2 linked regions of the Variovorax sp. PBL-E5 genome follow. The protein of the gene in region 1 interacts with the protein of each later gene in a pairwise test. Links are inferred from orthologs where the notes say so. Each region holds a gene or a part of one and is shown on either strand. Other genes may lie near its edges. The genes, in order: WDLP6_RS16860 and WDLP6_RS24630.

Region 1 (3,185 bases):
GCGCGGGTGCCGCAGGATCGCGCTCGATCAGCCCGAAGCAGGCCAGGAAGTCCATCGTCACCGCGATCGCCAGATCGGCCGCGGACTTCGCGAAGTGCTGCCCGCATTCGACGACCAGCGCCACGCCGGCCGTGCCCTCGGCCTCGCCGTGCCGGCCATGCTGGATCAGCGGCGTGCCCGAGCCGAGGCCCTTCGGCATCACCAGGTGCACGGAAGGCCGGCCGATCGCCAATGCCGCCACGGCGTTGCGCTCGAATGCGGGATAGACCCAGAAGGGCTCGACCGGCTGGCTGGTCGAATGGATGTCCAGGATGTGGTCGGCCGCCGCCACCACCGGGCGCAGTTCGCGGGCGCGACGCAGTTCGGGGCTGTCTTCGGTGCCGCCCAGCAGTTCGTCGGACCAGATGCGGTTCAGGTTGTGGACGATCTGGCGATTGTCGAAGGGCTTCTCGGAGTCGAAGGCCTCGTAGGCCTCCACGTGGGCGAAGCTCACCGTCAGCGTGCCGATCTTCGGCCGCACGCCGGCGTCGAGCAGGTGGGTCGCGGCCACCATGCCGCAGATCTCGTTGCCGTGCGTCAGCGCGTTGATCAGCACGTGCGGCCCGGGCCGGCCGGACGCGAAGCGATGGACGTAGTCGATGCCGGTGTTGCCCTGGCGATAGGCGGAGATATCGCGCGGGAGAACCTCGAAGGCGGGAGAACTCTGGGTCATGGGGTGCTTCTTCTCGGGAGCTGTTTCGAAAGACGGGTTCCCCGAGTTTCCTACACTCGCCCGTTCGGCAAGCCCCCATTTGCCTCGTAGACTCCCGCGTCGCCCGCACAACCATTCCAACGCCACGTCCTCATGCCCCTGACCGCTGACATGCGACGGTCGATCGACCAGATTCGCGACTACCTCTTCGGTGGCGGGTACCCCGACCCGATGAGCAACGCGGAACAGCTGTCGTTCCTGTTCTTCTTCTACCTTTTCGAGAGCATCGACGACGAGAACCAGCAGCGGGCCGCGATGCTGAACCAGCCTTGCACCAGCCTCTTCAGCGGCGACTGGACCTTGCGCAATCCGGCGACGAGCGTGATGGCCTCGTCGGTGCGCGAAGGCAGCCTGACCGCGACCGTGCTGCAGACCGGCACGCCGACCGTCCCGCGCAGCCTCTTTCGCTGGTCGGTCTGGGCGGCCGATCTGTCGGGCGACGCCCTGGTGCATTTCGTGCGCGACGAGGTGTTCCCCTTCTTCACCGAGATCGGCGAGGCGGGCGCGCACAACTTCATGCGCGGCGCGCGCCTGGGCATCAGCGAGCCGACGGTGCTGGCCCAGGTGATCAGCCTGGTGGATGGCCTGGGGCTGGACCAGGCCGACTCCGACACCAAGGGCGACCTGTTCGAGCATGTGCTGCGCCAGATCAAGCAGGCCGGCGAGCTCGGCCAGTTCCGCACACCGCGCCACATCATCCGCAGCATCGTCGAGATGATCGATCCGCAGGTCGGCGAGACCCTCTACGATCCGGCCGCCGGCACCGCAGGCTTCCTGGTCGCGGCCTACAACCACATCCGGCTCGCCCACTCCTCGCCCGAGGCGATCGTGGAAACCGAAGTCGAAGGCAAGCTCCAGCGGCGCGGGCTGGGCGACCGGCTGCAGCCCGATGCGCTGCGCGCCTTGCAGGGCACCACCTTCTTCGGCAACGACGTCGATCCGAAGATGGTGCGCCTGGCGACCATGAACCTCGCGCTGCGCGGCCTGCCGAACGTGCGCATCCTGCAGCGCAATGTGCTGACGACCGCGATCGACGAGGAGCGCCGGGCCGAACTGGGCTTGCCGGCCGAGGGCTTCCACGTCGTGCTGGCCAATCCGCCCTTCTCGGGCCGTGTCGACAAGGACCGCATCGTCGAGGAGGTCAGGATCGGCACCACCAGCAGCACCGAACTGCTGTTCCTCAAGTACATGCTCGACAGCCTGCGCCCCGATGGCCGGGCCGCGGTGATCGTGCCCGAGGGCGTGCTCTTCGGCTCGACCGCGGCCCACAAGACGCTGCGCCGCCAGCTGGTCGAGGACAACCGGGTCGACGCGGTGCTGAGTCTTCCGGGCGGCGTGTTCCAGCCCTACTCGGGCGTGAAGACCTCGGTGCTGTTCTTCCGCAAGGGAAGCCGCACGCGGCACGTGCTGTTTCTGCACACCGACGATGACGGCTACGAACTCGACGCCAACCACGACACGCCGATCGCGGCCGACGACCTGCCGCATCTCTCGAACGTCTACGCCCGGCGCGAAGAGGCATGGACCCGCTGGGAGGCGCGCGAACCCGCCGCGGAATGGGACGAGAAGTGGTGGTTCGCGGACGCGGCCGCGCTCGGCGACAACGACTACAACCTCTCTGCCGGCCGCTACCGTCCGATGAGCGAGGCGCAGGCCGAGCACCAGAGCCCGCGCGAACTGCTGGACGAACTCTCGGCGCTCGAGGACGAGATCGCCAAGGAACTGGAGACCCTGAGGATCGCGATGCAGGAGTTCGGGCCATGAGCACGCCGGGCCGCCCCAAGAGCGAATACCGGAGCGCGCAGCGCGAAGGTACGCCAGTGAGCACGCCATGGGTCGCGCTGCGCGATGTCGTCGAGCCCAGGCCCGGAACCCTGAACCCGGCCGCATGGCCAGACGATCCGTTCATCTATGTCGACGTGGCCGGCGTCTGCAACAAGCAGAAGGCCATCACCGGTGCGCGCACGCTGAAGGGCGCCGAGGCACCGAGCCGCGCACGCAGGCAGATCCGCCACGGCGACGTGCTGGTGTCGACGGTCCGCCCGAATCTCAATGCCGTGGCGCTGGTGCCGGAATCGCTCGACGGCGAGGTGGCGAGCACCGCGTTCTGCGTGCTGCGCGCAACGCCGGCCGTGCTGCCGCAATACCTGTACTTCTTCGTGCGCTCGCGGCTGTTCGTCAGTCGCCTGTGCAAGCTGGTGGCGGGCGCGCTGTATCCGGCCGTGACGGATGCCCAGGTGCTCGCGCAGACGCTGCCCTTGCCCGACCTGCAGCAGCAGCGCCGCATCGTCGATCTGCTCTCGTGCGCCCAGAGCGTCCTGCGCTTGCGGCGCGACATCCAGAAGAACACGGCGCGGATGATTCCGGCCCTCTTCAACGACATGTTCGGCAACTCGATGACCAACCCGAAGGGCTGGCCCGTGGTGCCGCTGGG
Region 2 (3,061 bases), 1.6 Mb from region 1 along the record:
CGGCGAGCTCAAGGGCGGCGAGGTGCGCGAATACGAACTGCATCCGGAGGACTTCGGCTTTGCGATGTCGAGCAACCGCGCGCTGCGCGTGGAAACGCCCGAACAATCGAAGGCCATGTTGCTGGGCGTGCTTGACAACCAGGCCGGTCCCGCGCGGGACATCGTGGTGCTCAATGCGGGCGCGGCGCTCTACGCAGCGGATCTGGCCGATTCGATCGCCGCCGGCGTGGCGCAAGCCAACGCCGCGCTGGCCTCGGGGGCGGCCAAGGCCAAGCTGGGCGAGTTGGTCCGGGCGACCTCGGCGGCCTAGGAGGAACTGCGAATGTCGGACATCCTCCAGAAGATCGTTGCCGTCAAGCGCGAAGAGATCGCGGCGGCGCGGAAGAGAAGCTCGCTCGAAGCGGTGCGCTTCGACGCCGAAAGCCGCGTGCTCACGCGCGATTTCACCGGTGCCCTGCGCGCGAAGATCGCCGCCGGTGCCGCCGCGGTGATCGCCGAAGTCAAGAAAGCCAGCCCGAGCAAGGGCGTGTTGCGCGAGGATTTCATCCCGGCGGACATCGCCCAGAGCTATGCCGAGGGCGATGGCAAGGTGAGTGCCGCCTGCCTGTCGGTGCTGACCGACCGGCAGTTCTTCCAGGGCAGCGTCGACTACCTCAAGCAGGCGCGCGCCTCCTGCGACCTGCCGGTGCTGCGCAAGGATTTCATCGTCGATGCCTACCAGGTCTACGAATCGCGCGCGATGGGCGCCGACGCGGTCCTGCTGATCGCGGCCTGCCTGGACGACGCGCAGATGCGCGACTTCGAGGCGATCGCCGCCGGGCTTGGCATGGCGGTGCTGGTCGAGGTGCACGACGGCGCCGAGCTCGATCGCGCGCTGAAGCTCAGGACGCCGCTGATCGGCATCAACAACCGCGACCTGCGCAGTTTCGAGGTCTCGGTGCAGACCACGATCGACCTGCTGGCGCGGGTGCCGGCCGATCGCCTGACGGTGACCGAATCGGGCATCACGACGCGCGACGACGTCGCGAAGCTGCGCGCGGCCGGTGTCCAGGCCTTCCTGGTCGGCGAGGCCTTCATGCGGGCCGACGAACCCGGCGAGGCGCTCGCTGCATTGTTCCAATGAGCGCCGGCAGGCCGCCCGAAGGAGGTCATCTGATGAATGCACCGACACAGCTGACGAGCAGCGATCCTGCCGACTGGCCGGTGGCGCCAGGCTGGAAGCCGCTGGTCGACGATTTCTTTGCCGGGGCGGCCGGCCAGCGGCTGCTGGGCTTTCTGCGTGAGCGGCTGGACCAGGGCGCCGTGATCTTCCCGCCGCAGCCGCTGCGGGCGCTGGAGCTGACGCCGCCCGAACAGGTGCGCGTCGTGATCCTGGGCCAGGACCCGTACCACGGTCGCGGGCAGGCCGAAGGGCTGGCGTTCTCGGTGGCGCCCGGCGTCGCGCTGCCGCCGTCGCTGCGCAACATCTTCAAGGAGTTGCAGCGCGACCTCGGCACGTCGCCGCCCCGGTTTCCGGACCCGGGCGGCAGCCTGGTGAAGTGGGCGACGCACGGCGTGCTGCTGCTGAACACCTGCCTGACGGTGGAGGAGGGCCAGCCGGCCAGCCACGCAGGACGCGGCTGGGAGGTGCTGACCGACGCGGTGATCCGGCACGTGGCGCAAGGGGAGCGGGCCGTTGTTTTCATGTTGTGGGGCTCGCATGCGCAGAGCAAGCGGGCGCTGATCGATGCCGGCCGCCACAAGGTCCTGACGGCGAACCATCCCTCGCCGCTCTCGGCCCTGCGGCCGCCGGTGCCCTTCATCGGTTGCGGGCATTTCGGGCAGGCGCGGGCCTGGCGCGAGCGCGGCTGAGCGCCCTGCGAAAATCCGGGGTGCTGTCATCGACCTGCCCACCCAACCGTGCTATATTCCGAGGTTCGCCGGAGAGGTGGCCGAGTGGTTAATGGCAGCAGACTGTAAATCTGCCCTCTTACGAGTACGCTGGTTCGAATCCAGCCCTCTCCACCAGCGATGAATGGATTTTGCTGAGCGCTTGAAGATCGTGCTTCGGTGTCCTTGGGTGCACCGCGACGCGGGAGTAGTTCAATGGTAGAACCCTAGCCTTCCAAGCTAATGACGCGGGTTCGATTCCCGTCTCCCGCTCCAGAAGTCCGTTCAACGCTAGGCGCAAGTTTGTTTTGCCCTTTTGGCTCAGTGGTAGAGCACTCCCTTGGTAAGGGAGAGGTCGCGGGTCCGATTCCCGCAAAGGGCACCAGTTTTGGGGTTGCAGCCGCCGGCTGCAACCCCATATCAGTGTGTTGATCTAGTTATTTTTCGGAGTCGAGAAAATGGCAAAAGGAAAATTCACCCGCACGAAGCCGCACGTGAACGTGGGCACGATCGGTCACGTTGACCATGGCAAGACGACGCTGACGGCGGCCATTGCGACCGTGCTGTCTGCCAAGTTCGGCGGCGAAGCCAAGGCCTACGACCAGATCGACGCGGCGCCCGAAGAAAAGGCGCGCGGCATCACCATCAACACCGCCCACGTCGAATACGAAACGGCCAACCGCCACTACGCGCACGTCGACTGCCCGGGCCACGCCGACTACGTCAAGAACATGATCACCGGTGCCGCCCAGATGGACGGCGCCATCCTGGTGTGCTCGGCCGCCGACGGCCCCATGCCCCAGACCCGCGAGCACATCCTGCTGGCGCGCCAGGTCGGTGTCGGCTACATCATCGTCTTCCTGAACAAGTGCGACATGGTCGACGACGCCGAACTGCTCGAGCTCGTCGAAATGGAAGTGCGCGAGCTGCTCGACAAGTACGAATTCCCCGGCGACGACACCCCCATCATCCACGGCTCGGCCAAGCTCGCCCTCGAAGGCGACAAGGGCAAGCTCGGTGAAGAAGCCATCATGAAGCTGGCCGACGCCCTCGACAGCTACATCCCCACGCCCGAGCGCGCGGTCGACGGCACCTTCCTGATGCCCGTCGAAGACGTCTTCTCCATCTCCGGGCGCGGCACCGTGGTGACTGGCGCCGTCGAGCGCGGCGTCATCAAGGTCGGCGAGGAAAT

Evidence for each region.
Region 2: the proteins of WDLP6_RS16860 (region 1) and WDLP6_RS24630 interact in binary tests that used the Escherichia coli proteins (3 or more experiments, as listed by UniProt). The link is inferred for Variovorax sp. PBL-E5 from one-to-one orthologs.

The regions. Positions count from the first base shown.
Region 1 is NZ_LR594671.1:3,474,692-3,477,876, forward strand. Bases 309-3,179 are described here. They hold WDLP6_RS16860 (HsdM family class I SAM-dependent methyltransferase), read left to right. Parts: upstream 309-844; coding sequence 845-2,515; downstream 2,516-3,179. Other genes in these bases: WDLP6_RS16855 (succinylglutamate desuccinylase/aspartoacylase domain-containing protein), read right to left, coding at 309-712; WDLP6_RS16865 (restriction endonuclease subunit S), read left to right, coding at 2,512-3,179. Also shown: more of WDLP6_RS16855, read right to left, coding at 1-308; more of WDLP6_RS16865, read left to right, coding at 3,180-3,185. UniProt on the Escherichia coli protein: The subtype gamma methyltransferase (M) subunit of a type I restriction enzyme. The M and S subunits together form a methyltransferase (MTase) that methylates A-2 on the top and A-3 on the bottom strand of the sequence 5'-AACN(6)GTGC-3'.
Region 2 is NZ_LR594671.1:5,045,452-5,048,512, reverse strand. Bases 257-3,003 are described here. They hold WDLP6_RS24630 (uracil-DNA glycosylase), read left to right. Parts: upstream 257-1,155; coding sequence 1,156-1,851; downstream 1,852-3,003. Other genes in these bases: tuf (elongation factor Tu), read left to right, coding at 2,328-3,003; trpC (indole-3-glycerol phosphate synthase TrpC), read left to right, coding at 323-1,123; trpD (anthranilate phosphoribosyltransferase), read left to right, coding at 257-310. Also shown: more of trpD, read left to right, coding at 1-256; more of tuf, read left to right, coding at 3,004-3,061. UniProt on the Escherichia coli protein: Excises uracil residues from the DNA which can arise as a result of misincorporation of dUMP residues by DNA polymerase or due to deamination of cytosine.